3 regions of the Pectobacterium carotovorum genome follow, and region 2 is predicted to be linked to each of the others. Evidence: predicted binding sites of a transcription regulator. Region 2 holds the regulator's gene; each other region holds the start of a gene.
What was found. Region 2 encodes CRP, which controls carbon source genes, mostly activating them, when cyclic AMP is high. Its sites were predicted from a motif close to ATGTGANNNNNNTCACAT; they were not measured.
Positions count from the first base shown of each region.

Region 1: R9X49_RS16100 (nucleoside-specific channel-forming protein Tsx) is a predicted target of CRP. The motif match lies at 6,036-6,053, and genes of this name have one in related genera.
Region 3: R9X49_RS11550 (NupC/NupG family nucleoside CNT transporter) is a predicted target of CRP. The motif match lies at 8,981-8,998, and genes of this name have one in related genera.

Region 1 is NZ_JAXAFK010000003.1:308,856-319,878, reverse strand. Features, by position in the region: gene R9X49_RS16125 (GMP reductase) at 1-455, shown strand, start outside; gene hofC (protein transport protein HofC) at 541-1,746, opposite strand; gene gspE (type II secretion system protein GspE) at 1,743-3,215, opposite strand; gene ppdD (prepilin peptidase-dependent pilin) at 3,221-3,667, opposite strand; gene nadC (carboxylating nicotinate-nucleotide diphosphorylase) at 3,980-4,870, opposite strand; gene R9X49_RS16100 (nucleoside-specific channel-forming protein Tsx) at 5,011-5,871, opposite strand; gene ampD (1,6-anhydro-N-acetylmuramyl-L-alanine amidase AmpD) at 6,328-6,900, shown strand; gene ampE (beta-lactamase regulator AmpE) at 6,900-7,754, shown strand; gene R9X49_RS16085 (family 43 glycosylhydrolase) at 7,779-8,735, opposite strand; gene R9X49_RS16080 (MFS transporter) at 8,713-10,146, opposite strand; gene R9X49_RS16075 (amino acid permease) at 10,333-11,023, opposite strand, start outside.
Region 2 is NZ_JAXAFK010000005.1:226,246-237,268, reverse strand. Features, by position in the region: gene R9X49_RS19400 (ABC transporter ATP-binding protein) at 1-1,864, shown strand, start outside; gene R9X49_RS19395 (LysE family translocator) at 1,925-2,527, opposite strand; gene R9X49_RS19390 (hydrolase) at 2,634-3,686, shown strand; gene R9X49_RS19385 (YheU family protein) at 3,683-3,919, shown strand; gene R9X49_RS19380 (phosphoribulokinase) at 4,044-4,913, shown strand; gene R9X49_RS19375 (OsmC family protein) at 5,027-5,434, opposite strand; gene crp (cAMP-activated global transcriptional regulator CRP) at 5,809-6,441, shown strand; gene argD (bifunctional acetylornithine/succinyldiaminopimelate transaminase) at 6,600-7,826, opposite strand; gene R9X49_RS19360 (aminodeoxychorismate synthase component II) at 7,946-8,521, opposite strand; gene pelA (pectate lyase PelA) at 9,213-10,337, shown strand.
Region 3 is NZ_JAXAFK010000001.1:2,569,954-2,580,976, reverse strand. Features, by position in the region: gene mdtC (multidrug efflux RND transporter permease subunit MdtC) at 36-3,116, opposite strand; gene R9X49_RS11560 (MdtB/MuxB family multidrug efflux RND transporter permease subunit) at 3,113-6,235, opposite strand; gene R9X49_RS11555 (MdtA/MuxA family multidrug efflux RND transporter periplasmic adaptor subunit) at 6,235-7,470, opposite strand; gene R9X49_RS11550 (NupC/NupG family nucleoside CNT transporter) at 7,720-8,910, opposite strand; gene R9X49_RS11545 (aldo/keto reductase) at 9,173-10,138, shown strand; gene R9X49_RS11540 (glucose PTS transporter subunit EIIB) at 10,538-10,879, opposite strand.

The sequences.
Region 1 (11,023 bases), on a different contig from region 2:
ACCCTCAGCTTTCCGCAGTGATTGAATGCGCCGATGCGGCACATGGTCTCGGTGGGCAAATCGTGAGCGACGGCGGCTGCGCCATGCCGGGTGATGTAGCGAAAGCATTTGGTGGCGGAGCCGATTTTGTTATGTTGGGCGGCATGCTGGCAGGACATGATGAATGTGAAGGAACCATCGTCGAAGAAAACGGCGAGAAAATGATGCTGTTCTACGGCATGAGCTCTGCGTCCGCGATGGAACGCCATGTCGGCGGCGTAGCGGAATACCGAGCTGCAGAAGGAAAAACCGTGAAATTGCCTCTGCGCGGTCCGGTAGACAATACCGTGCGCGATATTCTTGGTGGCCTGCGTTCGGCCTGTACCTATGTTGGTGCATCCCGTTTGAAAGAACTGACGAAGCGTACAACGTTTATCCGCGTGGCCGAGCAGGAAAACCGTATTTTCAACGGGTAGCTGCTGCTGTTTCGCGCCGTCTTTCTGCCGCTAACGGTGGTGGGGACGGTGTAGCTTGTCGCTTTTTGGTGCTGTATTGGTCGGCTCAGGCTCCGGCCAATACATTCCCCAGTTGGAAGATAGGCAAATACATGCCAACCACCAGCGCCCCAACCATTCCTCCAACAACCATCATCAGCAGCGGTTCCAGCGTTTGGGTCAGCATGTCGGCCTGCTGTTGTACCCGTCTTTCATGCCATTCTGCCAGCTGTGTAAAGATTGCATCCAGCGATCCGGTTTCTTCCCCAACCCGAATCAACTGAGGACAGGGCGCAGGGAACAGCGTGGCGTGATGCTGTGTGGCATGGTATAGCGACGTGCCCTGATGCAGCTGTGCCTGTATCTGTTGAATCGCCTTCTGATAAAGCGAGTGACGGATCGTCGCAGCGGCATCCAGCCCTTCTGGGAGCGTCAAACCGGCCTGTTGTGTCATGGACAGAATAGTGAATATCTGGTTCAGCGACTTACCGCGTAACAGGCTGGATACGATGGGAAGCTTCAGCAGCCATTCTTGCTCTCTGGTTTTCCATAAGGGTCTTTTCTGCCTTAAACGGATGTATCCCGCTATTAGACCACTGAGAGACAGTAACCCAATCAATCCGTAGCCCGTGATGACCTCTGCCAGATAAAGTAACTGCCGAGTAAACCACGGTAACGGTGTATCAAATGAGGAGTAGAGTGTCGCAAATTCGGGTAGAACCAGCGTCAACATCATCATGCTGACCAGCACAGCGATTGCCAAAACAAAGCAGGGGTAGCGTAGCGCTTTGATGACTTTCTGTTGCAGTCTGGACTGCTTTTCTTGCTGTTGTGCCAACTGTAGACAGCACGCGTCTAACTTCCCGGTCAACTCGCCGATGGCAATGAGGGAACGATACAGAACGGGGAATATATGCGGGTATTCCTGTAACGCCTCAGAGAACGCATTTCCCTGAGCAACGCGGGTTCGGACATCCCGTAATACGCAGCGCCAGCCGGGGCGCTCATGTTGTTCCGATACCAGTTTTAATGCTTCCAGCAGCGGTAATCCGGCTTGTAGCAGGGCAGCAAGCTGTTTGATTAATTCGCCTAGCTGTTCGCGTTTCCAATAGCGGAGTGATAGATAATGGCCTGCCTTTACGATGAGCGGCTGGTAGCCCTGAGCAATCAGGCTGGCGTAGGCGTGCTGGCGTTGTGTGCTAATGAGCTCTCCGTCGATAAACTCGCCCTCGGGCGTAATCGCCTGCCAGTGATATAAACGCGCTAGCCTCATTGCGCCTCCTGATTCATGGCGTGTTCATCGCCCACAACACGATAGACTTCAGCGAGTGAGGTCAGACCGTCGTTGACCAGCTCAAGACTCGCAGCCAACAACGTTGGGAAACCTGAATGGCGAGACAGCGCAGATAATTCCCCTGCGCTGGCGTTGCCCGCTAGCGCTGCCTGAAAATCTGGCGTGATGGGCAGTAATTCATAGAGCGCGACGCGGCCATAGTAGCCAGAGAAGCAGTGGCTACAGCCGCGGGCTTGCCAATGGTGTAGTGGCCCTTGCCATACGTCGTTTGGCAGCGAAAGCAGTGTCTCTCCCGGCGTCTTACAGTGCGGGCATAACCGACGCACAAGGCGTTGTGCGATGATGAGTTTTAGTGCTGCGGCTAACAGATAACCGGGGATACCCAGATGGTTGAGGCGAGTCAGCGTTTCTACGGCAGAGTTGGTGTGCAATGTGGACATGACCAGATGGCCGGTTTGTGCGGCTTTGACCGCAATTTCTGCGGTTTCGGCATCGCGTATTTCGCCGATCATAATGACGTCTGGATCCTGTCGCAGCAGGGCACGTAAGACTCGGCCAAATCCCAGTTCAGCTTTGGGATTGATTGCCGTTTGGTTGATGCCCGGCAGGGGGATCTCGACGGGATCTTCTACGCTACAGATATTTCGGCTGCACTCGTTCAGCCAGCGTATCGCGCTGTAAAGCGTGACGGTTTTTCCACTTCCTGTCGGGCCTGTGACTAATAGCATCCCCTGTGAGGCGCTCAGCACGTTAATCATCTGCTGTAATGCTTTTGCGGTAAGCCCGAGTTTATCTAGCACCAACTCCTGCTGGTGCGTTTGCAAAATACGCAACACGACTTTTTCTCCCTGCTGCACAGGGAGCGTAGCGATGCGCAACGAGTAGGCTTGTTGATCCAGCATCAGGCTGAACTGGCCGTCTTGCGGCAACCGTCGCTCGGCGATGTTCAACTTGCCCATGATTTTCAGCCGCGCGGTAATACGGTTTGTCAGCTCGGGAGGCGGGGCGGATATGGCCTGTAGCACGCCATCAATGCGCAGCCGCACGCGATAGCTGTCTGGTAACGGCTCAAAGTGGATATCAGAGGCGCGCCGCTGAACGGCGAGACGCAGCGTTTGATGGATAAACTGTGCAACGGGGGAGTCGTCCTCATGATCCTGTTGCCCGGTGCTGTTGTGATAAGTGCCGGTATGGTAGGTTTCTGCGGGTTCGGCAACGGCGTTCACGGGGTTAAGCTGCTGTTCCATTCTGGCCTGTGGCCATTGCTCCACCATAATGCGGCGATTGCTGGCGAAACGCAGCGCGGCAATCATCTCCGCAGAAGGGGAAGCTGTGACGGCGACCGACAGCGTTTGTTCATCAAGACTAAGCAACAATGCCTGATAACGCCGGCACAGCGTCTGTAGCTCGCTGAGCGTATGCTCGGAGGAAAAGGATGAGTCTGTCATGATTATTAACCCGCCGTGTTATCGAAACGGAAAACGTCCTGACAGGCCGATTGCAGGCTCTCTGCGCTGCCATCCGTGGCGCAGTTTTTTGTCCAGCGTGAAGCGCCAGTTTCGGTATCCCACGTTGGCGTCAGAATTACGCGCAGCCCTTGCAGAGTGGATTGGCCGGTCAGCGTAATCACCCCTTGGGCGACGCTAACGGCGCTGACATAGCGCGACGATTTACTACCTGGAATCCCCTGATTACCTGCGCTACAGGCGGTAAACGCGGCATTTTCCAGACCGCAGAGATCGACCGGTGTTTTATAAGACACCATCGTTTGAAGCATGTCCGTTAGCGCCGCTTTTTGCAGATAACCTTGATAAGCCGGTACGCCAATAGCGCTGAGGATGGCGACGATCGCAATGACGATCATCAGCTCAATCAGCGTAAATCCTTGTTGTGTTGTCATGTTGATTTCCCTGTTGTGGCACATAAATTAAAGACTGCGGTGCATAAATCCATACGAATGGCGGCAGCATAGAAAAGGGCGTGAAGGCTGACGAGCGGAGAAAATCAAAATAGGAAAGCGCTCCGATGTGTTTTTAGTGATTTGCAGAGCGTTGAAAAATTTTTGCGAGCAGAGACGCAATTTTCGTTCTATCAGGACAGAACATTTGCGCAGGGCAGGAAGGTTGGATCGTGACGGTGTTATGGAGAAAGATGAGATGAAGAAGGGCGACGAGGTGCGAGAGGGCACCTCGTCGGAAGAAAAGAGAAACGCTTAGATAAAGCGCATGGATAAATCCAGCGCCTGTACGTGCTTGGTTAGCGCCCCTACCGAGATATAATCCACGCCGGTTTCCGCATAGCCACGCAGCGTGTCGAGGGTGACATTACCGGATATCTCCAGCAGTGCGCGGCCTTGTGTGGTGTTAACGGCTTCCCGGATGTTATCCAGACTGAAATTATCCAGCATGATGATATCGGCGCCCGCTTCCAGCGCTTGCTGTAATTCGTCCAGTGATTCGACTTCAACCTCTACCGGAACATCACTGCGCAGAGACTGCGCTTTTTCTACCGCATTTTTGATTGAGCCAGCGGCGATGATATGGTTTTCCTTGATCAGGAAAGCATCGGATAGGCCGAGCCGGTGGTTGTCTCCGCCACCGCATGATACGGCGTATTTCAGTGCGGTGCGCAGTCCCGGCAGCGTCTTACGTGTATCCAGCAGCCGAGTGCGCGTTCCCTGCAATACCGCGACATAGCGGCTGACTTCCGTTGCGACGCCAGACAGCGTTTGCAGGAAATTCAGCGCCGTGCGTTCGCCAGTCAGAAGCTGTTTGGCCGGCCCCGTAATGTCACACAGCGTTTGGTTGGGGACGATGGTGTCGCCATCGGCGACGTGCCAGGTAATGGTTGTCGTATCGCCCAATTGAGAAAAGACTTCCTCAAGCCAGCGCGCACCGCAGAAAATACCCGCTTCACGCGTGATAATGCGTGCGCTGACGATCTCGTTGTCGGGTAACAAAAGCGCGGTAATGTCTTGATTAGCATCGACGATGCCACCTAAATCTTCACGCAATGCCAGTTGCACGCTGGCGGGGATATCTTGTGCAATACGAGCAAGCAAGGCTTGTTGGCGTTGTTCCTGACTGTAGCGACGCGTTGACATGACAAAACTCCGAAGGGGGATTCGGAGGTCTATGCTACCTTGTTTATATCAGGACATCCAGAATGAATAATTATTACAATTCAAACTGTTACTGTTATTTTCCGGCGGACATTGCTGGTCGCCGGAAAGGGACGGTGATTTTAGAAGTTGTAACCGACGACCAGGTAGTATCCCCAGCCAGTAGATTTCACTTCAAACGGACCTTTGCCGAAATTGAGTTCTGCGCCATCAGCCCATTGGCCGCCGTTGTGGAAATAACGTGCGACGAAAGAGTAGTGCCAGTGGTCGTAGCCCAACGCCAGAATATGGCTGGAGGCGATGGAGTTGTTGGAACGGCTTGTATTCGATTTATCACGCAGCTCTGAACCAAAATCGAAATTGGTGAAGCTGATATACGAGACGTTGCCGCCGAGCAGAGAACCCAGTGGGTAAGAGTATTTCACTTTTACGCGGTAACCATCCCACTCGTTTTCGTTAGCGGCACCGTAGTTTTGCCATTGGTATTTGGCATAGCCGTTCAGTGACAGAGCCAGGTCGGTGCCGGTATCAATATCGGTACCTAAGCCCATGTACCAGGTGCTCTGGCGCGAACCGCTGTTGCGACCCATATCGTAAATCACGTTATTGGCGATGTACCACTCTTTAAACGGACCAAAGCTCAGGTCAGCTCCCGTCAGTTTATCAATGGAGAAGCGTGGTTCGATCTCGACAAACAGCGGAGAGCCTTTGTCCCAAATACCGCGGCTATCGGGATCGCCACCAAAAAACTTCGGCGCATCGGCGTAGCCGTAGAAATCGAACCAGTCTTTACGTGCAAACGCTTCGTATTCCAGATAGGTCGTGCTGTTCAGCTGTGGTCCAAAACGCGTGTGGGCGCTGCCGACGACGTTAATGCTCTGATGCCACCAGTCGGAGAGGTATTCGGCTTTATTGCTGTCGGCAAGGGCAGGCATTGAGCATGACAGTGCGAGCAGGGTGCCTGCGGCGAAAGTTTTTTTCATCTTAAGTACCATAGTGTTAGACGTCATTTACGTCGTGCGTAAGACCGCGGAATAAGTTTTGGTAATATCTAAAAAAATCAGAAGATAATTTTGTCATGCATTTTAAGTAAAAATAGACACAATGCACGAAAACGATTGCCTTTTATTGTGCTATTACATTTGTAATGTGATTTTAATCACATTGTAGTGTTAGAGATTTCACCTGACGAAAGGGATGTTGGGAGCGGGGGGCGGACAGGAAAGCGGCGGGAATATCACAAAACGAACGGTAAAACCTATTGATATCCGGTTGGATAGATAGGATGGCGCGAAACATGGTATCTTGGATACAAGGACCTTTTGGCTACAATTGTTTTTACATCAGACATTATTTTTACATCAGACATTGTTTTTACTCCTGAAATTATTTTTACGCCTGATTCAGCCGGCAAACGACACGATGCGAGGTTATCGCCGATGCTTTTGGAAAATGGCTGGTTATCCGACATTACACACACGCCTTCACCGCATTATGATGGCCGCCCGAATAATGAGGTGCCTTCCTTGCTGGTGATCCACAATATCAGTTTGCCGCCCGGCGAGTTTGGCGGCCCCTATATTGATCAACTGTTTACAGCGACGTTGGATCCCACCGCGCATCCCTATTTTGCCGATATTTCCCATTTACGCGTTGCGGCACACTGCCTGATTCGCCGTGACGGACAAATCATACAGTATGTGTCGTTCGATCAGCGCGCCTGGCATGCCGGTGTGTCGGTGTTTGAAGGTCGCGAACGCTGTAACGATTTCTCTATTGGCATTGAGTTGGAAGGGACGGATACGCTGCCTTTTACCATGGAGCAATATCACTCTTTGGTCGCCATTACACACCTACTAATGCGGGCCTACCCCATCACGCTATCGCGTATTACCGGACACAGCGACATCGCTCCGGGCCGCAAAACCGATCCCGGTCCGGCATTTGACTGGGACGGCTATCATCGTCAGCTACAAGAAAACTGGACAGAGAACAAAGGGAGCCTAGATTAATGACGCTGTTTACACTGTTGCTTACGTTGGCCTGGGAGCGCTTGTTCAAACAGGGGGAGCACTGGCAGATCGATCATCGGCTTGAAGCCGTGTTCCGGCACGTTTCATCCCCGTCTTTATTTCAAACGCTGTTCCTGACGTTGTGCAGCATGGGTATCGTGGCGGGGCTGCTATGGCTCACCAGCGGCATTCTGTTCGGCCTGATTTCTCTTCTGTTGTGGATTGTTATCAGCCTGATGTGCATTGGCGCGGGTGAAATTCGTCAGCACTATCGGCGTTATTTGCAGGCCGCGCAGCGCGGTGAGGCGGATGCCAGTCGGGAAATGGCGGCAGAACTGGCGTTGATTCACGGTTTGCCCGTTGGCACAGGCGAAAGCGAGCAGTTGAAAGAACTGCAAAACGCGCTGCTGTGGATCAATTTCCGATTTTATTTAGCCCCGTTATTCTGGTTCATCGCAGCCGGGCCATACGGGCCGATTGCACTGATGGGATATGCGTTTTTACGCGCCAGACAGACCTGGCTTGCTCGCCACCATACTCCGCTGGAGCGCGCGCAATCTGGTGTTGATAGCTTGCTGCATTGGCTTGACTGGATTCCGGCGCGTTTGGCCGGTGCCGCTTACGCTTTACTGGGGCACGGCGAAAAGGCACTGCCCGCCTGGTTCGCCTCGTTGGGGGATTTTCGCAGTTCGCAGTATTGGGTGTTAACGCAGTTGGCCCAATTTTCTCTCGCGCGTGAACCCCACATTGAGCCTGTAGAGACACCTAAAGCTGCCGTGACGCTGGCTAAAAAGGTGACGCTGGTGCTGGTGGTTGTGGTCGCAATTCTGACGATATACGGTGCGTTGGTGTGATTTTCCAACGCACCTGTTTCTCGTTTATTGCCTGTCTGCGGGCGGTTCGCCGAACACGGGCATGCCGTCACGATCCCAAGTGAAGGTTTTAATCCGCGTATGGCGATTAGGGTCATACAGCGGATCGCCTTCAATCTCTGTGTAATTGCGGGCATGGTAAACCAGAACGTCCTCGCCCGTTTCTGTCTGGGTGAAGCTATTATGGCCCGGCCCGAACTGTCGGTTTGCCCGATGGGTGGTAAAGACCGGCTGCTGAGATTTATGCCAGCTTGTTGGGTTCAATAGATTGTCGTCCGCATTCGCCCACAGTAGACCGATACAGTAATTCTCATCGGTGGCGCTGGCGGAATAGGTGATAAAGAGACGCTCGCCGTGCTTAATGACCGCGGGACCTTCGTTGACTTTAAAACCTATCACTTCCCACGGCAGTTCTGGCTTGCTCAACATGACGGGCGTGCCTTTCAGCGTCCAGGGATTTTCCATTTCTGCCAGATACAAATTCGAGTTGCCCGCAATCGCGGGATCCTTTTGCGCCCACAGGTAGTAGCGTTTCCCCCGATGTTCAAAGTGGGTGGCATCCAGCGAGAAGGTATCGAATTGCGTATAAATCCGGCCTCTTTCAATCCAGCTGCCTTTTAGCGGGTCGCTGTCTGCACATTCCAACGCAAACATGCGGTGCTGGAATAAACCGTCTTTGATGGCTTCTGTCGGCGCGGCGGCGAAATAGACATACCATTTGCCATTAATCACATGCAGTTCCGGTGCCCAAATTAACGCGCTTAAAGGGCCATGTTCATGCTTGTGCCAGATCGTCACTGGAGTGGCGTGGGGAAATGCCTCCAGCGAACTGGCACGGCGAATTTCGAGCCGATCGTATTCGGGCACCGAGGCAATAAAATAGTGCTGTCCGTCCGTGTGACGAAGAATGAAAGGGTCTGCCCGTTGTTCAATCAGTGGGTTAGGCCATTGATGTGGGTTCATCATTCTTTCCTCCTCTTTTTACGTTGAGTGATTGACTGTCGTGGCTATTGCTCAGTTCCCGATAGTTATTACGGCGTTTTTCCAGATCGATTTGTATTTGCTGCATGAGCTGGCGATCAACCTTCAGCAAACGTACAACGCCTGCGGTGATCAAATAGCCAACGCCGGGAATGATGGTGAACAACATAATGATGCCGTTCATTGCCGCTGCATTTTGCTGCGTGGCGTTGGCATCATAACCATAGTAGGACAGCAGGAAGCCGACCATCGCCCCAGCGATTGCCAGCCCGACTTTCAGGAAGAACAGATTGCCTGAGAAGCTGATCCCAGTGATTCGCTTGCCGGTTTTCCACTCGCCGTAGTCGTCTACATCGGCCATCAGCGACCAGTGGAGCGGGGAAGGAATCTGGTGCATGACATTCAGCAGGAAGTACATCACCAGAATAAAGCTGGTCAGGTGAGGGTTGAAGAAATAGAAGGCGCTGGAGAAGATCGCCAGTGCGATGTTGACCCAGAAAAACACTTTCAGCTTGCAGAAACGGTCAGTCAGGGGCTTAGCCAATGCACTGCCGAACATCATGCCGACCACGCCGAGGCTGATAAACAGGCTGGCGAATGAGGCGGACTTTCCCATCACCCAGGTGACGTAATACATTGTAGCCGCCATGCGAATAAATCCAGGACAGACGTTGCACAGGGTTAACAGCAGAATGCGCGGCCATTGGTCGTTTTTCCAAACGTCTCGCAAGTCTGCTTTCAGTGCATCGTTGGTGGGGATGGCGGGCTTAATCCGCTCCTGAACGGTGGCAAAGCAAAACAGAAACATGAAGAGGGCAATGATCGCCATCACGCCCATCGACATTTGGTAGCCGCGCGCTTTGTCTTCACCGCCGAACCATTCGGCCATCGGCAGCAGTGTCGAGGAGAGAATGAGCGTGGCGATACCGACCATAATGAAGCGGTATGACTGACAGGACACCCGCTCGTGTGGGTCCGCAGTGATCACACCGCCAAGCGAGCAGTAAGGGATGTTAATGGCGGTGTACGTCAGCGACATCAGGAAATAGGTGACAAAAGCGTAGATGACCTTGCCGTTGTAGCTCCAGTCCGGTGTGGTAAACATGAGTACGCTGAACAAAACATAGGGCACGCAGACCCAAAGCAGATAGGGCCGAAAGCGACCCCAGCGGCTTTGAGTGCGATCGGCGATCGCGCCCATAATCGGATCCGTGACGGCATCGACGACGCGAATGGAGAGTAGCAGAGTGCCGACTAAAGCAGGCGAAAGCCCATAGATATCAGTGTAGAAATAGCTCAGAAATAGCATGATGGCCCCGCCGATCATGTTGCATCCTGCGTCTCCCATTCCGTAGCCAATCTTTTCTTTAACGGACAGTGCGTTGTTCTTCATGAATACGACTCCTGTGCTTAACGTGTAAACACGATTATTCCCCTCGATAGGGATAAAAGAGCGTATGAAATCGGTTGCAAAAATGGACAAATGGGTCGGGAGGGGCAAAGTGTGATGGAGATTGCAAATATGAAAATGGCCGACATAGTCGGCCATGGAAAAGGACGGGGTGAACGCTGTAACGACTTAATTCGCCTGGTTTTTCTTTTTGATAAAGTAGCCCACGCCCAGAATCACCAGCCAGACTGGAATCAGCAGAACGGAAATCTGAATGCCCGGCGTCAGGAACATGATGACCAGTATACCGGCCAGGAACAGCAGGCAGAGGTAGTTACCCAGCGGGTAAAACAGCGCCTTAAACTTGGTCACCGCACCTTCTTTGTCTTTTTGCGCACGGAACTTCAGGTGCGCCAGACTGATCATCGCCCAGTTAATCACAAGCGCGGACACGACCAGCGCCATCAACAGCTCGAAGGCTTTACCTGGAATGAGGTAGTTGATCAGCACGCACAGCGCGGTCGCCAGCGCGGAGATACCGATAGCGACAACCGGAACGCCACGGCCATCGACGGTTTCCAGCACTTTCGGCCCATTCCCCTGTTTTGCCAGACCGAACAGCATGCGGCTGTTGCAGTATACACAGCTGTTGTAAACGGACAGCGCTGCGGTCAGTACCACGATGTTCAGCACCGTCGCCACGACGTTGCTGTTCAGTTCATGGAAGATCATGACGAACGGGCTACCGCCTTCTACAACCTTGCCCCACGGGTAAAGTGACAGCAGGATAGCGAGCGAGCCGATGTAGAAAATCAGGATGCGGTAGATAACCTGATTGGTCGCGCGTGGAATGCTTTTCTCTGGGTCATCCGCTTCTGCG
Region 2 (11,023 bases):
CGACAACGCGACAGCAACGGTTAATCCCGGCCAGAAAGTCGGTCTGGTTGGCAAGAACGGCTGTGGTAAATCTACCCTGCTGTCCTTACTGAAAGGTGAAATCAGCGCCGATGGCGGCAGCGCGACATTCCCGCAAAACTGGTCACTGGCCTGGGTTAATCAGGAAACGCCTGCGCTGGACAAGCCCGCGCTGGACTACGTGATTGACGGCGATCGCGAATTCCGCCAACTGGAAGCCGCGTTGCAGACCGCCAACGAAGAGAACGACGGCAACGCCATTGCCACGCTACACGGCAAGCTGGATGCGATTCAGGCCTGGACGATTCAGGCCAGAGCATCAAGCCTGCTCAATGGGCTAGGGTTTTCTCAGTCACAGTTACAGCAGCCTGTCAGCGCCTTTTCCGGCGGCTGGCGGATGCGTCTGAATCTGGCACAGGCGCTGATCTGTCGTTCAGACCTGCTGCTGCTGGATGAACCAACCAACCACCTCGATCTGGATGCGGTCATCTGGCTGGAAAAATGGCTGAAAAACTACACGGGCACACTGGTACTCATCTCGCACGACCGCGATTTCCTCGATCCGGTCGTGACCAAAATTCTGCACATCGAGCAGCAGTCGCTCTATGAGTACACGGGTAACTACTCCTCGTTTGAACGTCAGCGCGCCACCCGTCTTGCACAGCAGCAGTCGCTCTATGAACATCAGCAGGAGCGCGTCGCGCATCTGCAACACTATATTGACCGCTTCCGCGCGAAAGCGACCAAAGCCAAGCAGGCGCAAAGCCGGATAAAAATGCTGGAACGCATGGAGCTGATTGCGCCAGCGCATGTCGATAACCCTTTCCGCTTCAGCTTTCGCGCCCCGGAATCGCTGCCCAATCCATTAATGAAGATGGAAAAGGTCAGCGCAGGCTATGGCGACAAGCTGATTCTGGAATCGATTAAACTCAATTTAGTACCGGGTTCCCGCATCGGGCTGCTCGGCCATAACGGCGCGGGTAAATCCACGCTGATCAAACTGCTTGCCGGCACGCTTGCCCCGCGGCAAGGGGAAATCGGGCTGGCGAAAGGCGTGAAGCTCGGTTACTTCGCCCAGCACCAGTTAGAGTTTCTGCGTGCGGACGAGTCTCCCTTGCAACATCTGGTGCGTCTGGCAGAGCGGGAAACGGAACAGCAGCTGCGCGACTACCTCGGCGGCTTTGGTTTTCAGGGCGATAAGGTCACGGAGATTACCGAACGCTTCTCCGGCGGCGAAAAAGCCCGTCTGGTGCTGGCGCTGATCGTCTGGCAGCGTCCGAATCTCCTGCTGCTCGACGAACCGACCAACCACCTCGATCTGGATATGCGTCAGGCATTGACCGAAGCGTTAATCGATTTTGAAGGCGCGCTGGTTGTCGTTTCGCACGATCGACATCTGATCCGTTCGACCACCGACGATCTTTATCTGGTACACGACCAGAAAGTAGAACCGTTCGATGGCGATTTGGAAGACTACCAACAGTGGCTGGTCGGCCTGCAACGTCAGGAAAATGCGGCGACTGAAGCGCCAAAAGAGAATGCAGCCAACAGCGCACAGGGCAGAAAAGATCAGAAACGTCGTGAAGCTGAGTTGAGAACGCAAACCCAGCCGCTGCGTAAACAAATCACCAAGCTTGAACAGCAGATGGAAAAGCTGGGAGAAACGCTGGCAGCGCTTGAAGCCCGACTGGCGGACAGCGCAATCTATGACATCAGCCGCAAGGCCGAACTCACCGACTGCCTGCAACAGCAAACCAAAGTCAAAATCGAGCTGGAAGAAACGGAGCTGTCCTGGCTAGATGCGCAGGAACAGCTAGAGCAGATGATGCAGAGCGATTCGCTTTAATATTGGTTGCCTGAAAAGAGTCGCGAGCGGAAAACCGCTCGCGACGTTATCAACGAAGCCTTAATGCCAAATCAGCAGCACGCAGGCGGCGGTCAGCAGGCCCATTGACACATTAAAGATAATCCACGCTTTTTTACTGCGCAGCAGCCGCCCAATCATCGTGCCGAATCCGAGCCAGATGACGCCAGACACCACATTGACGAGCACAATCCCGATGCTTATCGCGATCACAGACTGGTTATAGCCTTCCCCCGCCAGGCTAAAGCTGGCAACTGCCCCCAGCGCCATGAGCCACGCTTTCGGGTTCAGAAATTGCAGCAACCACCCTTGATAAAGCCGGATCGGCTGGGGCGGCGCAACGGACGTTTCCAGCCGTTCGTAAGCCGCCGTGGCGATTTTCCACGCCAGCCAGAGCAGATAGGCGCTACCGAGAACTTTCAGGATAAAGTGCAGCGAAGGGTAAATCAGAATCAAACCACCGACACCGAATGCCACCAGCAGCAAAATGCTCTGCATCCCCAGCATGATGCCAACCATCAGCCACAGTGAACGCATAAAGCCAAAATTCGCGCCCGAGGTGGTCAACAGCATATTATTCGGCCCCGGCGTGATGGCCGCCACCCACAAAAAGCCTAACATCGACAGAAATAAACTCAGTTCCATTATTTGTGGGCGCTCCTGACCCAAATATCGTACCAACTGGCAGCATTGAAGCTAACAGTGTGATATTGATCGTACAAGAGCCGACAACAAGATTTCTATATCCTTTATGTATGACCAGTTTCGTCCGCTGAGCGGCGCCCATAACCCGCATCTGCAAACGCTATTGCCGCGTCTGATTCGCCGTCACGCGCAGTTTTCGCCAGTCTGGCAGCCGCTTGAGTTACCGGACGGTGATTTCGTCGATCTGGCGTGGAGCGAAGCGCCCGAGCAGGCGCGACACAAACCGCGCGTGGTGCTGTTTCACGGGCTGGAAGGCAGCTTTCATAGCCCCTATGCCCACGGCCTGCTGCATGCCTGTAAACAGCGCGGCTGGCTGGCCGTCATCATGCATTTTCGCGGATGCAGCGGTAAGCCCAACCGGATGAAGCGCATTTATCATTCCGGCGAAACCAGCGATGCCAGCTATTTTCTGCACTGGATGCGGGAGACGTTGGGCGGGGCCCCTACCGCCGCCATCGGCGTGTCTCTCGGCGGCAACATGCTGGCCTACCTGCTCGCCCAGCAGGGCGAAGCCTGCTCCCTGTCCGCTGCCGTCATTGTGTCTGCGCCATTGATGCTCGAACCCTGTAGCCGTCGGATGGAACAAGGTTTCTCCCGTGTCTATCAGCATTACCTGCTGCGCCTGCTGAAGCAAAACGCCGGCCGCAAGCTGGCAGCCTACCCGGACACGCTGCCGATTCAACTGCCGCAGCTGAAGCGAATTCGCCAGCTGCGAGAGTTTGATGACGTCATAACTTCACGTATCCACGGCTTCCGCGATGCCGCCGACTACTATCAACGCTGTAGCGCTCTGCCGCTGTTGCCTCAGATTCGCACACCGCTGCTCATCATCCATGCGAAGGACGATCCTTTCATGACGTCAGAGGTGATTCCCGATCTGTCGCAGTTACCGTCTAATATTGAGTATCAGCTAACGGAACATGGCGGGCATGTTGGCTTCGTCGGCGGAACGTTGCTGAAACCGGAAATGTGGCTGGAACAGCGCATTCCCAACTGGCTTAGCCCATTTTTGGACCACGCCACCGATTCTTCTTCAGGAGCCCTTCTTACTCAGGAATCCTTTTATTCAGGAACTTTTTATTCAGGAAACATAGCGTGATTATTCCCTGGCAACAGCTCGATCCAGAAACGCTGGATAACATCATCGAATCTTTCGTCCTGCGGGAAGGCACCGATTACGGCGAACAGGAGCGGTCGCTGGCGCAGAAAGTGGAAGATATTCGCGGCCAACTCCAATCTGGTGAGGTGGTGTTGGTGTGGTCTGAGTTACATGAAACCCTCAATATCATGCCGCGTAACCAGCTCAATTCCGGAGGACATGCCCCTTATTGAACACGCCGAAAGGCGTGAAAGAACGCGCCAAACATGCTAACAATGATGACAATTACGTCTTTTTTTAGGATGTGCGCAGGCCTTCGGTCTACGCGGGCATCGCGATCACGGAGTTACGCGCCTTATGTCACATCAGCATCCGATTATTGCGGTTACCGGCTCCAGTGGGGCGGGAACAACGACAACCAGCCTGGCCTTCCGTAAGATTTTTCAACAGCTTGACCTGCGCGCCGCCCAGTTGGAAGGAGACAGCTTTCACCGCTATACCCGCCCGGAAATGGATATGGCCATTCGCAAAGCGCGTGATTTAGGGCGCCACATCAGCTACTTCGGCCCAGAAGCGAATGATTTCAGTCTGCTGGAGCAGTCGTTTATCGAATATGGCCTGCACGGCCGCGGTCAGACGCGTAAATACCTTCATACTTACGATGAAGCGATTCCCTATAATCAGGTTCCCGGGACATTCACGCCGTGGGAGCCGATGCCGGAACCCACCGACATCCTGTTTTATGAAGGGCTGCACGGTGGCGTGGTCACCGACCAAAACGACGTGGCACAGCATGTAGATTTGCTCGTCGGCGTGGTGCCGATCGTCAACCTGGAATGGATCCAAAAGCTGATTCGTGACGTCAATGAACGCGGTCACTCGCGTGAAGCGGTCATGGATTCCGTCGTCCGCTCAATGGAAGACTACATCACCTACATCACTCCGCAGTTCTCTCGTACGCACATCAACTTCCAGCGCGTGCCCACCGTGGACACCTCCAACCCGTTTGCTGCCAAGTCGATTCCCTCGCTGGATGAAAGCTTCGTCGTCATTCACTTTCAGGGGTTGGATAATATTGATTATCCCTATCTGCTCGCCATGTTGCAGGGATCGTTTATCTCCCACATCAACACGCTGGTCGTTCCCGGCGGGAAAATGGGGCTGGCGATGGAGCTCATCATGGCACCGCTGGTGCAGCGGTTAATTGAAGGGAAAACCATCGAATAAGCATCAAGATATACGGGGCGACCACAGGGGTGAGGCCTCCCGACGGGAATCTCCCCCTGTGTTTCCCCTAATAACAGGCTTAAGTGACCAGAATGAGTGCTCAGAGAAAGGGATTATTCCAGCACTCTAATTTCGTGGCTGTGCGTTACCTCAACGGCTTTGCCTAGCATCAGTGCCACAGAGCAGTATTTTTCCGCTGATAGTGCGACAGCTCGCTCAACGGCTTTGTCGGTCAGCCCTTTTCCCGTCACGATAAAATGCAGATTGATATGGGTAAATAAACGCGGCGCTTCAGACCGGCGCTCTGACGTCAACTTCACTTCACAGTCCGCCACATCGTTGCGGCCTTTTTGCAGAATCGACACGACATCAATCGCGCTGCATCCCCCCACAGACATCAACACCATCTCCATCGGACTGGGCGCTTTATCACCGGAATTACCGTCCATCAAGATCTGGTGCCCTGACGCGGATTCGCCCAAAAACGTTAAGCCTTCAACCCATTTTACCCGTGCCTGCATGGTGCCTCTCCACTAAAAATTTTTTGAAAATTTATACCGTTACTGTACAAAAACCAGCGTTAATCAGAGCTTTGTCATGCTGAAGCGAGACAACACAAGACACGTCCTTAAAGCTGTGTTAAAACGAAAATAGAATAGACCTTTTCTGGACAAACCCAGAAACGAAGAAGATGATTGCGTGGCCAGATATACCCAGCCACGTTTACGATGCGGCAAGGCAGCAACCGGAAAATCAAGGGTACAGTGGTTCCAGTATATTCCCTGACGTCATTCTGCCTAGACTGAATTTTATTTTTTTAGCAGTTAAACACGCCGTACAGGGAACTCTGACCCCTGTAATTTGCGCAGTGAATTACAACAGAGGATGATAGCGAATGGTTCTCGGCAAACCGCAAACAGACCCAACTCTCGAATGGTTCCTTTCCCATTGTCATATCCATAAGTATCCATCGAAGAGCACGCTGATTCACCAAGGTGAAAAAGCAGAAACGCTTTACTACATCGTGAAAGGCTCTGTCGCAGTGCTAATCAAAGATGAAGAAGGCAAGGAAATGATTCTTTCCTACCTCAATCAGGGCGATTTTATCGGCGAGCTCGGCCTGTTTGAAGAAGGTCAGGAACGCAGCGCCTGGGTTCGGGCAAAAACCGCCTGTGAAGTGGCTGAAATTTCCTATAAAAAATTCCGCCAGCTCATCCAGGTTAACCCAGATATCCTCATGCGTCTGTCTGCGCAAATGGCAAGCAGACTCCAGGTTACCTCAGAGAAAGTCGGCAACCTCGCCTTCCTTGATGTGACCGGCCGTATTGCTCAAACTCTACTCAACCTGGCCAAACAACCTGATGCCATGACGCATCCAGATGGCATGCAAATAAAAATTACCCGTCAGGAAATTGGGCAAATCGTTGGCTGCTCGCGTGAAACCGTGGGTCGCATTCTGAAAATGTTAGAAGACCAGAACCTGATCTCTGCGCACGGTAAAACGATTGTCGTTTACGGCACTCGCTAAATCCCTGTCGCTGTACCCTACCAATAAAAAAGCGTGAAGCCTCGGCCTCACGCTTTTTTTTATGGCGAGCTTCCTGCTCGCCACCCTTCGGGCCGTCGCAAGCGACGTTGAAAAACGTTCCCTACGTTTTTTTATCGCTGCGCTTTTAAGAACGCCACTCAGTTTGCTGCGTTAACGACCTGCGCGACGGCTTTGGCGAACTTATCCATCCCCTGCACAATATCGTCTTCATCAATGATCAAAGACGGCACAAAGCGAATTACGTTCGGCCCAGCCATCAGCACCATCAGACCCTGAGCCGTTGCAGCAGCCAGAAACTCGCCTGCGCGGCCATGCCACTGCGGTTTCAGTTCTGCCCCCAGCAGGAGCCCCATACCGCGAACCTGCTCGAATACGCCGTACTGCTGGTTGATTTTCTCCAGTTCACTAACAAAGCGATCGTGCCGATTCGCCACGCCTGACAGCACTTCCGGTGTGTTAATGATATCCAGCGCGGCTTCCGCCACCGCACAGGCAAGCGGGTTACCGCCATAGGTGGTGCCGTGTACCCCAACCGTCATCACAGAAGCGATCTCTTCCGTCGTCAGCATCGCGCTAATCGGGAAGCCGCCACCCAGCGCTTTAGCGGTGGTGAGGATATCCGGCGTAATACCGTAGTGCATGTAGCTGAATAGTTTGCCAGTACGCCCCATCCCGCTCTGCACTTCATCAAACACCAGCAGCGCCTTATGCTGATCGCACAGATCGCGAACGCCTTGCAAAAACTCAGGCGTAGCAGGCGTAATACCGCCCTCGCCCTGAATCGGCTCCAGCACGACTGCGCAGGTGTGATCGTCCATCACTGCTTTGACCGCAGCCAGATCGTTGAAAGGAACATGGACAATATCCGCAGGCTTAGGCCCGAAGCCATCGGCATATTTAGGCTGTCCGCCAACCGAGACGGTGAACAGCGTCCGACCATGGAATGCATTGTAGAAGGCGATGATCTTGGTTTTATACGGGCTATGACGTTTAACCGCATAGTGACGTGCCAGCTTAAATGCCGCTTCGTTAGCTTCAGCGCCGGAGTTAACAAAGAACACGCGATCGGCAAAAGTGGCATCAATCAGTTTACTGGCGAGGCGTAGCGCAGGTTCGTTGGTGAAAATATTGCTGGTGTGCCACAGCTTTTCACCCTGTTGCTGCAATGCGTTCACCAGCGCAGGATGGCAGTGACCCAGTGCCGTAACCGCAATGCCACCGGAGAAATCAATATACTCGCGGCCGTCCTGATCCCAGACGCGGCTCCCTTTACCTTTAACGGGTACAAACTTCGCGGGTGCATAAACTGGCAAAATCACTTTATCGTGAGTATCCCGTGTCACTGCTTTCTGCTCTGCTGCCATTTGCTGCCTCACTCTGCTGTCCATCATGTCGGAATGAAAATATAGTCAATAAATATGCATAAAAAATCAATCACAGGCAATATTAAATCGGTTATTGGAGAGAATAACTCTCTATATGGCTAAATTTTAAGGAAATTATCCAAAAGTTGATGACCTTGCTGGCTGAGAATGCTCTCTGGGTGAAACTGCACCCCCTCCAGCGGCAATACGCGATGGCGGATTCCCATAATCTCGTCACGTTTTCCTTCCGATTCGCTCCAGGCCGTGATCTCAAAGCAATCAGGTAACGAGGCGGAATCAATAATGAGTGAATGGTAGCGGGTAACCGTCAACGGCTGAGCCAACCCCGTGAAAACCCCCGTGTCGCTATGCGCAATCGCAGACGTTTTCCCATGCATGACCTGTCGTGCCCGCACCACGCGTGCGCCGAACGCTTGCCCCATCGCCTGATGACCAAGGCACACGCCCAGAATAGGCAATTTATCGGCGAAGTGGCGGATTGCAGCCAGTGAAATGCCCGCCTCATCCGGCGTACAAGGGCCCGGTGAAATGACCAATCGCTCAGGCGCAAGCTGTTCAATCTCACGCAGCGTCAGTTCATCATTACGCTTCACCACAACCTGCGCGCCAAGCTCACAAAAGTATTGGTAAAGGTTGTAGGTAAAGGAGTCGTAGTTATCGATAATTAGCAGCATAGTTATTGCACAGTTAGTCAGGAAAGCCGTACTAACATACATGAAATTCGTGTCAGGCACCCAGCCCTTGTCATCAGTAAAGACAAAAGGTTCGCCATCCCTACGCAATAAATTAGCATGATAATAATTATATCGATCATAAATGATTTATTTCTGTAATAAACATCTTTATTAATAGGTAATATTTATTATTCATTCCTATAGAAAACGATTTCTTTGAAATCATTTTTAACAAAAAAAATAATAAACAAAAATTCCTTATGAATTAATTACGTTTTTTTCATCGGGCATAAAAGACCATGGGTTGTTTTTATAATCGATGTTTATTTTTAACTTTTGACGGCGATCACAGTTGTCTGTCAGGTGAATAAATCCCACATAAAAAATGGGTAAAAAATAAAGAATCCATATTGAAACAACGCGAGTTAAAAGATATAACTAATTGAATTAAAATAATTTAAATAGAAATCAGTTTCTATTTAAAAGTAATAAACACAAATCCGCCAAGCTGTCCCATTTTATTTAACTAATATATTTAACGCCCCATCTTGCATTGTTTATTTTTTCTGTTAACACTTATCTCGGCTTTATAGACAAACCTTAATTTCATTTTTGTTGAAACAGCCTTTTTTATTACACAGGGTGTGTAGTGATAAATACCCAAAAAAATCTATGTCAAGGAGAGTACACAATGAAATACCTACTGCCTTCTGCAGCCGCTGGGCTGTTGCTGCTTGCTGCCCAACCTACAATGGCGGCAAATACGGGGGGTTATGCCACCACGGACGGCGGCGACATTTCCGGTGCAGTGAAAAAGACAGCGCGTTCTCTGCAAGAGATCGTCGATATCATTGAGGCTGCGAAAAAAGACTCAAGTGGTAAAGCGGTCAAAGGTGGAGCCTACCCGCTTGTTATTACCTACAACGGTAATGAAGATGCGCTAATCAAAGCCGCCGAAGCTAACATCTGCGGCCAGTGGAGCAAAGATCCACGCGGTGTGGAAATCAAAGAGTTCACCAAGGGCATCACCATCCTCGGGACCAACGGTTCTTCCGCTAACTTCGGTATCTGGATTGTAAACTCTTCCAACGTTGTCGTGCGTAACATGCGCTTCGGCTATATGCCGGGTGGCGCAAAAGATGGCGATGCTATCCGTATTGATAACTCACCGAACGTCTGGATCGATCACAACGAGATCTTCGCCAAGAACTTCGAATGCGCCGGTACGCCAGACAACGACACCACTTTTGAATCGGCTGTCGATATCAAGAAAGCCTCAACCAATGTCACGGTGTCATATAACTACATCCATGGCGTGAAAAAAGTGGGCCTGAGCGGTTCAAGCAACACAGATACGGGCCGTAACCTGACTTACCATCACAACATTTACAGCGATGTTAACTCACGTCTGCCGCTGCAACGTGGTGGTCAGGTTCACGCGTACAACAACCTGTATGATGGCATCAAAAGTTCAGGCTTTAACGTTCGTCAGAAAGGGATTGCACTGATCGAAAGCAACTGGTTCGAAAATGCGCTCAACCCAGTGACCGCACGTAACGATGACTCTAACTTCGGTACCTGGGAACTGCGTAACAACAACATTACCAGTCCATCTGATTTTTCTAAATACAACATCACCTGGGGTAAGCCATCCACACCACACATCAATGCGGATGACTGGAAGAGCACCGGCAAATTCCCTGCCCTCCCGTATAGCTACTCACCAGTATCCGCACAGTGCGTGAAGGATAAACTGGCAAGCTACGCTGGCGTAGGTAAAAACCTGGCAGTACTGACAGCCGCTAACTGTAAATAAGTGCATTAAACCCGGCGCATTCACTCTGCGCCGGGTTCTCTGTGAGCGAGTGATTTGGGCTCGCTCATTTTTTAAGGAACCTGGGCAAGATTGCCAGTGCGACCTTCACAGCAACAGGCTCCGTGCTGATAATCATTCCTCCACTATAAGGTGTGGTCAGTGAAGTCTATTTTCTTTCCTATCGTGTACAGGCACACTATATAAAAATTAATAATATAGCGATTAATAATAATTATTTTTTAACAAACTAAAATTCAATATAGAATTAACTCATAACGCAAAAATATTGAATACACCTGTGATAGTATATTTTGACTTAGGATGAATCTTTACGTTAGTTGTAACAATTATCGCCAGAAAAATCGCGAACTAAAAACCAATAAATCAAGAAACCAGAATGAAACTCTCGCCCGTTAATAAAATAACTTACTGATTTTCTATTCTTTTAAAAGAATGGTGTTTCCTATAAAACCCGAATTATTCAATCATCAGTATTACAAAATGTTTCATCCATGATACATTTAACATTTCACCCTTGAACTGATCTTATTTTTTGACCACACTCCCCTTGGTTTTTCATCAAAATTGAGATTCATTTTTGTTGAAAAATGTGTATACCCTAAATAATTCGAATTTCAGGAAGGCGGCAAGAGAAGGAGTCCCGATGAGCTTACTCAAGTAAGTGA
Region 3 (11,023 bases), on a different contig from region 2:
ATATTAATTAGATAGCTAACGCTAATCCTATTCCGTCACGACAGTGACAAATCCTTCTCCGGGGCTTTGCGCCGAATATTCCTCAGCTTGTCGAAAAACAGATACACCACCGGGGTGGTGTACAGCGTGAGGATTTGGCTCATCACCAGCCCGCCGACGATCGTGATGCCGAGGGGCTGTCGCAGTTCCGCGCCGTCGCCGCTGGTCAGCACCAGCGGCAGTGCGCCAAACAGCGCGGCCAGCGTGGTCATCATAATCGGGCGGAAACGCAGCAGGCAGGCCTGGAAAATAGCGTCCTGTGCGCTCAGTTTGCCGCTGCGCTGTGCCACCAGCGCGAAATCCACCATCATGATTGCGTTCTTCTTCACGATCCCAATCAGCAACATGATACCAATCAGTGCCACCAGACTAAACGGCGCGCCAAACCACTCCAGCGCCAGCAGCGCCCCCACGCCCGCCGAGGGCAGGGTCGACAGAATCGTCAGCGGATGCACATAGCTCTCATACAGCATACCCAGCACGATATACACGGTGATAATCGCCGCCAGAATCAGCAACAGCTGGGAAGACTGTGACTGCTGGAACGCCTGTGCCGTACCGGAGAACTGGCCGCGTACCGCTGACGGCACGCCCAGAGACGTCATGGTTCTTTCTATCGCTGCCGTGGCGCTGGACAGATCGGTGCCTTCCGGCAGGTTGAAAGAGATGGTTGAGGCGGCAGACAACCCCTGATGGTTCACTGATAGCGGCGCGTTGATCGGTTTCCAACTGGCGAAGTAAGAAAGCGGGATGGGTTTACCTTCGCTGTTGATCACGAACATCTTGTTCAGTGAACTGACGTCCTGCGTGTAGGCGTCATCCACTTCCATCACCACCTTATACTGGTTCAGCGGCTGGTAAATGGTTGAAATCTGACGCTGTCCGAAGGCGTTGTTGAGCAGCGCGTTAACGGCAGAGACGCTGATGCCGAGCTGCGCCATCGCATCGCGATCGTAGGTTAGCGCCATTTCCGCGCCTTTGTCCTGCTGATCGGAGTTCACATCGGCCAGCTCAGGCAGTTTGCTGAAAGCCGCACGAATCTTGGGTTCCCAGATGCGTAGTTCGCTCAAATCGTCAGACAGCAGCGTGTACTGATATCCGGCGTTCGCTTCCCGCCCGCCGATGCGAATATCCTGCACCGGCATTAAAAACAGGTTAGCGCCGGGTTCTTTTGCCAGCTTGATGCGCAGGCGGCTGATCACCTGTTGTGCCGACACATCTCGCTCGGACAGCGGCTTGAGCGAAATAAACATCGAACCGCTGTTGGTGCGCGATCCGCCAGTAAAACCGTTAACGTTATCCACCGCCGGGTCGCTGCTGACAATGGTCATGAAGTTCTGGAGTTTCACCGTCATGGCCTGAAAAGAAATGCTCTGGTCAGCCTGAATAAAGCCCATCAGTCGGCCCGTATCCTGCTCCGGGAAGAAGGTCTTCGGAATGCTGATATACAGCCAGACGTTGAGTGCAATGGTGCCCAACAGGAGCAGCAGAACCCAGCGTGCATGGTTGAGCACCCATTTCAGCGATCGCCCATAGCCTTGTTGCATCGCCAACAGCACGCGATTAAAACCGCGCTTGCGCGGCTGGCTACGTTTAGGCACGGCACGCAGCAGTCGTGCGCATAGCATCGGCGTGAGCGTGAGTGAGATCAGCAGCGAAATCATGATCGCCACTGACAGCGTGACGGCGAATTCGCGGAATAGCCGCCCCGGTAGGCCGTCCATCAGCAGTAGTGGGATGAACACGGCAACCAGCGACAGACTCATGGATAAGACGGTGAACCCCACTTCGCGCACGCCCTGAAGCGACGCCTGTAGCGGCTTCATACCTGCTTCAATGTGGCGGGAAATATTCTCCAATACCACGATGGCGTCATCCACCACGAAACCGGTGGCAATGGTCAGCGCCATCAGCGACAGGTTGTTCAGGCTAAAGCCGCACAGGTACATTGCCGCGAAGGTGCCGATGAGCGATACCGGTACGGCCAGTGCCGGAATGGCGGTGGCACGGCCGGAACGCAGGAACAGGAAGACGACCAGAATAACCAGCGCGACGGCGATCACCAGCGATTGTTCCACTTCCGCCAGCGACGCGCGAATGGTGGGGGAACGATCCTGCGCGACATCCAGCTGTATTTCGGCAGGCAGGCTGGCGCGCAGCTCCGGCATGGCGGCGCGGATATTGTCTACCGTGGTAATAATGTTGGCATCCGGCGCGCGGCGAATCATCACCAGAATCGCAGGCTTAGAATTTGCCATCCCCGCGTTACGGGAATTCTGCACCGAATCTTCCACGGTGGCGACGTCGCTCAGGCGGACGGCGGCGCCGTTGTTGTAGTGGATAATCAGCGGCGCGTAGGCATCGGCGGTTTTTAGCTCATCGTTGGTTTGTATTTGCCAGCTTTTTTGGCTGTTTTCCACATTGCCCAGCGGCTGGCGGACGTTCGCCTGCGCGATGGCCTGCCGTACCTCATCGAGAGAAATGCCCTGATTAAACAGCGCCACCGGATTCAGCGCGACGCGTACGGCGGGCAGGGAGCTCCCGCCGATGGAGACATCGCCGACGCCTTCCATCTGCGAAATTTTCTGTGACAGCTGAGTTGAGGCAAAGTCGTACAGCTGCCCCTGACTGTAGGTGTCCGAGGTCAGCGTCAGGATCATGACAGGCGCATCGGACGGATTGACTTTGCGGTAGGTCGGGCGGCTGGACATACCGGACGGCAGCAGATTTTGCGCGGCGTTGATGGCCGCCTGCACATCACGCGCTGCGCCGTTGATATCCCTGTCGAGGTTAAACACCAGAATGACGCGCGTGCTGCCGAGCGAACTGGTAGAAGTCATTTCGCTGACGCCTGCGATCCTGCCGAGTGCCCGTTCCAACGGCGTCGCGACGGCGGAGGCCATCGTTTCTGGCGAGGCGCCGGGCAGGGAGGCGCTGACCGAAATCACCGGGAAATCCACCTGCGGCAGCGGAGACACTGGCAACAGGCGGAAACCCAGTATGCCACAGAGTGCGATAGCCAGCGTCAGCAGCAGGGTGGCGACGGGGCGGTGGATGAACAGGGCGAAGAACTTCACTCGGTTTCTTCCTCCTGACGCGGCGTACGGCGGAAACGCGTCGCCAGACGGTCAAACAGCAGGTAAATCACCGGTGTCGTAAACAGCGTCAGAATTTGGCTCATGATCAGGCCACCGACCATACAGATCCCCAGCGGCTGGCGCAGTTCCGCACCGACGCCAGTGCTCAGCATCAGCGGCAGCGCACTCAGCAGCGCCGCCATGGTGGTCATCAGAATCGGCCGGAAACGCAACAAACAGGCCTGATAAATCGCGTCGTACGGTTTCATGCCCTGTTCTCGCTCCGCCGCCAGTGCGAAGTCGATCATCATGATGGCGTTCTTCTTCACGATCCCGATGAGCAATATGATCCCGATAATGGCGATCACATCCAGCTCATTCCCCGCCATCATCAGCGCCAGCAGCGCGCCGACGCCCGCCGTTGGCAGCGTAGACAAGATGGTGATGGGGTGAATAAAGCTTTCGTACAGCACGCCGAGCACAATATACATCGCGACAATCGCCGCTACGATCAGCCACACGGTGCTGCTCAGTGCCGACTGGAAGGCCAGCGTACTGCCCTGGAAACGGGTAGTGATATCCGCAGGCAGGTTCATCTGCTGTTCGGCCTGCGTAATGGCATCCACCGCCTCACCCAGCGCATAGCCTTTAGCGACGTTGAAGGAGATCGTCGTCGACGGGAATTGGTCAATATGGTTGATCGCCAACGGTCCCTGACGCTCTTCAATGGTGGCAATACTGCTGAGCGGAATGGTACCGCCGTCGCTGCTGATGAGGCGCACGTCGTTCAGCGCGTCCAGACCGGTGTTGTTGGTTGTATCGTGTTCCAGTACCACGCGGTACTGGCTGGCCTGCGTATAGATAGTGGAAACCAGACGCTGACCAAAGGCGTTGTACAATGCGCTGTCGACCTGCGACATCGTGATACCCAGACGGCTGGCGCTGTCGCGGTTCACGTTGACGTAGGCGACTGCTGCACCGTCTTGCCAGTCGCTGCTGACATCTTCTAGCTGCGGCAGTTTTTTCAATTCGGCCATGAGCTTCGGCACCCACTGGCTCAGTTCGTCCAGCGACATCGCCTGCAACGTGAACTGGTACTGCGTACGGCTAATCTGGGTGTCGATGGTGAGATCCTGCACCGGTTGCAGATAGAGCTGGATGCCGGGAATTTGTGCCGTCTGCTGTTGCAGGCGGCTGATGATCTCTGGAATACGTTCGCTGCGTTCGCTGAGCGGTTTCAGGTTGATTTGCAGTCGGCCGCTGTTTAGCGCGGCATTTGTGCCGTCAACGCCGATGAACGAAGACACGCTCTCCACCGCCGGATCTTTCATAATGATAGACGCGACGCGCTGCTGGCGGTCGGCCATATTGCTGAACGAGACGGTTTGCGGCGCCTGTACGGTGCCCTGAATGATGCCGTTATCCTGGATCGGGAAGAAGCCTTTCGGGATCCAGATATAGAGCAAAACCGTCAGCAGCAGCGTACCGAGCGCGACGCTGAGCGTCAGCCACGGATGGTTCAACACCTTGCGCAGCCAGACGCCGTAGGCATCAATCAGGCGAGTGAAGAAGCGTTCGCTGGCGCGGGTAAAACGGTTCTGTTTACGCAGTGACTGATGGCTCAGCATCCGGGCGCACATCATGGGGGTTAGCGTAAGCGATACGACGGCGGAAATCAGGATAGACACCGCCAGCGTGACGGCAAACTCGCGGAACAGTCGTCCGACGATATCGCCCATAAACAGCAGCGGGATCAGCACGGCGATGAGCGAGAAGGTCAGGGAGATAATGGTAAAGCCGATTTCTCCCGCGCCCTTCAGCGCGGCATTAAGCGGTTTTTCCCCTTTTTCGATATAGCGGGCGATGTTTTCGATCACCACGATGGCATCATCCACCACGAAACCAGTGGCGATGGTCAGCGCCATGAGCGTCAGGTTATTGATGGAAAAACCGAGGAAGTACATGGCGGCAAAGGTGCCAATCAGCGACAGCGGCACGGCAATGCTGGGGATCAGCGTGGCGACGGCGTTACGCAAAAACAGGTAAATCACCATCACGACCAGCGCGATAGCCAACAGCAGCTCGAACTGGACGTCTTTCACCGAGGCGCGAATGCTGGTGGTGCGGTCAGTCAGCGTGGTGACCTCGACGGCGTTCGGCAGGCTGGCTTTTAGCGCAGGCAGCATCTTGCTAATGCTGTCCGTGGTCGTGATGACGTTGGCACCCGGCTGGCGCTGAACGTTGATAATGATCGCCTGCTGCCGATTTGCCCAGGCACCGAGATGAATGTTCTCGGCGGCCTGCTCGATGGTAGCGACATCCTGAAGCCGCACCGGCGCGCCATTCTTCCACGCGACAATCAACCTGCGGTAATCATCAACGGTTTTCATCTGATCGTTGGCGGAGAGCGTGACCGAGCGCGTCGGGCCGTCCAGACTCCCCTTGGCGGAATTCACGTTGGCGGCAGTAATGGCGGTGCGGATCGTCTCGCTGGTCAAGCCGTATGCCGCCAGCGCTGGCGCGTTAAGCCTTACCCGCACGGCAGGACGCTGCCCACCGGCTAACGACACCAGACCGACGCCCGCCACCTGCGAGATTTTCTGCGCGATGCGGTTGTCCACCATGTCCTGCACCTGCGTCATCGACATGGCGCTGGAGGTGACGGCCAGCGTCATAATCGGCGGATCGGCCGGATTCACTTTGCTGTAGGTCGGCGGATAGGGCAGATCGTTAGGCAGCAGGTTGCTGGCCGCATTGATGGCGGCCTGCACATCCTGTTCGGCGACGTCCAGCGACAGTTCAAGCTGGAACTGAAGCGTGATGACGGATGCGCCACCGGCGCTCTGCGTCGACATCTGTTTTAGCCCGGACATCTGGCCGAACTGCCGCTCCAGCGGCGCGGTAATCGCAGACGTCACCACATCGGGGCTGGCACCGGGATACAGGGTAATGACCTGAATCGTTGGGTAATCCACTTCGGGCAGTGCGGAAACCGGCAGCGCCCGATAGCCGATTATACCGGCCAGCAGAATGGCGATCATCAGCAGCGTTGTTGCGACCGGGCGCAGAATGAACAGGCGTGACGGCCCGCCGCCGCTGGCTGGAACGGTATCCTGCATCAGGATTTCTCCCCAGCGATCGCGGGCGTTTTCTCCGTCAGCGCTGAGGGCACGACTTCCACTTTCGCCCCTTCGGTCAGGCGGTCGATACCGTCAGTGACGACCTTCACATCGGCGTCCAGTCCGGCAGTTACCACAACCAACTGGCCGTACTGAATACTGGTGGTCACCTGACGCTTACTGACTTCGTTTTTATCATTCAGAATCCAGACGAAACGGCCTTCATTCCCCATTTGCACGGCGGCGGAAGGGGCGACGACGGCGTTTTTCAGCGTATCGACCTTCATGCGGATATTCACGAACTGGTTCGGGAACAGGGCATCGTCCAGATTGTCAAAACGCGCCTTGAGCTTGATCGTGCCCGTGGTGGCGTCGATCTGGTTGTCCATGCTCAGCAGGATGCCCTGTGAGAGTTTCTTTTGATTGGCGCGATCCCAGGCTTCCACCACGGGGGGCTGGCCTGATTTCTGCGCGCTCAGAATGGTGGAGATTTCCGCTTCCGGTACGGTAAAGACGACATCAATCGGGTAGGTCTGCGTAATCACGACAATGCCATTGGTGTCGCCGCTGGTGATGTAATTCCCGACATCGACCTGCTTTAAGCCGATCCGGCCGCTGATTGGCGCGGTGATCTTGCTGTAATCCAACTGGAGCTGTGCGCTGGCTACGGCACCTTCATCGGCTTTTAGCGTGCCTTCCGCCTGACGAACGGCGGCGGTCTGGGCATCCAGCTCCTGACGAGAAATCAGGTTGGTTTTCACCAACTGCTGGTAGCGCGCTAAATCCTGTTGAGCATTAGCCAGCACGGCCCGATCTTTTGCCAACTGCCCCTGTGCCTGCGTGAGTTCTACCTGAAAAGGCCGCGGGTCGATTTCCGCCAGCAGATCACCAGCTTTAACCTGTTGCCCTTCCTGAAAGTGTAGTGCCATCAGTTCGCCGTTCACCCGGCTGCGCAGCGTGACGGTATTGGCTGCGGTGACGGTACCTAAACCGGACAGATAGTAGGGGACGGAAGCGGATTGCGTCAGCGCAGCCTGCACGGGGGCCAGCGTGCGCATGGCCGCTCGGCGTCCACCGCCACTGCTGCTGTTTCCCGAATGTGACGTACGGGCGGCGTGCTGTTCACTCGTGCCGGGGGCGGCAGGGGGCGTCTGGGTAAAGTGGCGCCAGATTAGCACGGCAATAGCGATGACGGCGGCAAGTATCAGCAGGCCTCGGATACGTTTGGCATTCATAGTGATGGATTACTCTCTCCAGGTTGCGCGGGAAGCACGGTGTACCCGTCATACTTCAAGCTGCACGTGCGTGCGTTGTCACTTTAGCAAGCAGGTTATGGGACCATGGCCTTATTTTACTAGTTTAAACAGGAGATGCCGGACAAAAATGAAGGAAATATGGAAGATATGTCAGGGTTTGTAGGGAAAAAAAATCCGGCAGCGCGAGGCTGCCGGATAGGGATAGAAATTCTATAACACGATGAAGGGTTACAGCACCAGACCGGCGATAGCGGCGGAAAGGATGCTCACCAGCGTGGAACCGTAAACCAGTTTCAGACCGAAACGGGAAACCACGTTGCCCTGTTGCTCGTTCAGGCCTTTAATCGCGCCAGCAATAATCCCGATGGACGAGAAGTTGGCGAAGGACACCAGGAACACAGACAGAATGCCCACGCTGCGTGGAGACAGTTCGCCTGCCACTTTTTGCAGTTCCAGCATTGCGACAAATTCGTTAGAAACCAGTTTGGTTGCCATGATGCTACCAACCTGCAGGGCTTCGTTAGAGGGGATGCCCATGATCCAAGCGAACGGGTAGAACGCGTAGCCGAGGACTTCCTGGAAGCTGATGCCAAAAATGGCGCTGAAAATGGCGTTGACTGCGGCAATCAGTGCAATGAAACCGATCAGCATAGCTGCAACGATAACGGCAACTTTAAAGCCCGCCAGAATGTATTCGCCCAGCATTTCAAAGAAGCTCTGATTTTCATGCAGATTACCCAACTGCAATTCCGGCTCTTCACCGACTTTGTAGGGGTTAATCAGCGACAGCACGATGAAGGTACTGAACATGTTCAGAATCAGCGCAGCAACGACGAATTTGGCATCCAGCATAGACATGTACGCACCGACGATAGACATCGACACGGTCGACATGGCGGTAGCGGACATGGTGTACATGCGCTTTTCAGACATCTTGCCCAGAATATCTTTATAGGCAATGAAGTTTTCGGACTGGCCGAGAATCAGTGAACTGACTGCGTTAAAGGATTCCAGTTTGCCCATGCCGTTTACTTTGGACAGGAGCGTACCAATGGCGCGGATGATGATCGGCAGCACTCTAATGTGTTGCAGGATACCGATCAGCGCGGAAATGAAGACGATAGGGCAGAGCACTTTGAAGAAGAAGGAAATCAGGTTCTTCTCACTATTCACCATATCACCGAATACGAAGTCCGTCCCTTGGCCTGCAAATCCGAGTAATTTGTCGAATACCGCTGCGAACCCTTTGACGACACCTAACCCAACGTTTGAGTACAGGAAGAAGTAAGCGAGCAGAATTTCGATGACGAGTAGCTGAATAATAAAACGAATACGAATGCTTTTACGATCGCGGCAGACAAGCAGCGCCAGCGCCGTAACAACAACCAGCGCCAGAATAAATTGCGCGATATGGGACAGGGACATGTGTGCTCCAAATATGAGGCAGGCCAAATTTTCCACGTCATTTTATGTAACGCGTGCATTAAAAATGAGAGGAAGACCGCAAAAAAACAATTATACCTTGGGATTTTATCTAAACTAAATGCTACGTCTCGTTATTCGCACTTTTCTGGTCATTCATTATTCTTATCCCAAACGAAAAGTGGCATTGCCCTGCTTTAGGTTGCAGGTTGGCGAGTATTTTTATGATGTTTTTGCATGATTCAAAAGGAGAGTGATTATGTCAGTATCAAATACCACACGTGAGCTTGGACGTTCTGGGATCGTGGTTCCACCTTTCTCGTTCGGCGGTAATGTCTTTGGCTGGACGGTTGACCAGCCGACATCATTCAGCCTGCTGGATGCGCTGCTGGCACATCGGCTGAATTTCATTGATACCGCTGATGTTTATTCGCGCTGGGCACCCGGTAATCAGGGCGGTGAATCTGAAACGATCATCGGCAACTGGTTGAAGAAAAGCGGCCAGCGTGACAAGGTTATTATCGCCACCAAAGTGGGGATGGACTTGGGGGACGGCAAGAAAGGGCTGTCTCCTCGCTATATTCGTCAGGCGGTCGAGGCTTCATTACAGCGTTTGCAAACGGACTATATCGATCTCTATCAGGCACACACGGACGACAAAGATACGCCACTGGAAGAAACGCTGGCCACGTTTGATGCGCTGATTAAAGAGGGCAAAGTGCGCGCGATTGGCGCGTCTAACTACAGCGCGACACGTCTGGCTGAGGCGCTGAAAATCAGTAAAGCCAACCATCTGGCACGTTATGAAACGCTGCAACCGGAATACAACTTGTACGATCGGCAGGGCTATGAAGCCGCGCTGGAACCGCTGGTGCGCGAACAAGGGATCGGGGTCATTAGCTATTATTCTCTGGCGAGCGGGTTCTTGTCAGGCAAGTATCGTCAGCCGAAGGATGCATCGAAAAGTGCGCGCGGACAGGGCGTAGTGGAGAAATACCTCAACGAGCGTGGCCGCACCATTTTGGAAGCGCTGGATAGCGTGGCGAATGCACATCAGACAACGCCGTCGCAGGTTGCGCTGGCCTGGTTGATCGCCCGTCCGAGTATTACCGCCCCGATCGCCAGTGCGACATCGCTGGAGCAGGTCGCTGAACTGGCGAGCGCAACGCGGCTGGTGCTGCCGGCAGAAGATATTGAGTTGCTGAACCGTGCGAGTCGTTATTAGGAAATTGATACTTTCGAAATGGTGATTTTTATGCGGACGTGAAGATGGTTTCGTGCGCGATAATGCCGCCATTTTTATGCTACGTCGTAGCGCGCGCCCGACATAGGGGGCTACGCCAGCCCCCTATGAACCCCGGATTTTTGGCGGGAATTATGCCGCTAAAGCGGTGCCTTCGTCGATATCTGGCTTAACGGACCGCTTGCGACACGTTTACTCGCCCCATAAACGGGGCTCGCCCTTCGGGCCAGCACGAGTGCTGTTCAAAAACGTCTCTGACGTTTTTGTCGGACGTGGCGCAAGCTTTCGCCGCGTCCATGCGGCTCATCCTAAGCCCGCTATCACCTCAGCATAATTTTTTACGCCGGATAACGGCAAAAACCGTTGAGCGTCGTAACACTCTTAGTGTGCTTCTGCGCCATCATCCTCAAACCAGGCGGCCAGTTCGCGGCGCAGGTTATCCGACTGGGTGCCGAAAATAGCCTGTACCTGATGACCGACGATGATCACACCGATAGCCCCCAGTTTTTGCAGGCTGTCGCTGTTGACCAGTCGCAGGCTGTGAACCTCAACCCGCAGGCGGGTGATGCAGGCATCCAGACTGACGATATTTTCTTTGCCGCCAAAGGCGTTCACTAACTGCTGCAAATTCTCTTTATCTAGCGGTGAAGCGATTTCAATTTCGGTAATTTGCTTACCCAACATTGACGCGAACAATTTCCGAAAATTGTGAATCTTGCCCATCGTAGTCACCTCTTCGTTTGTTTATCAGCGTGCGTATGATAATGCGGTTCACGTAGGATTACTGTTAGGCGAAACACGGTGATGAGGTTTCGTAGGAACACCTATCACCGTGACCGTCTCAGTCCCGTGATGCTTAACCGGCAA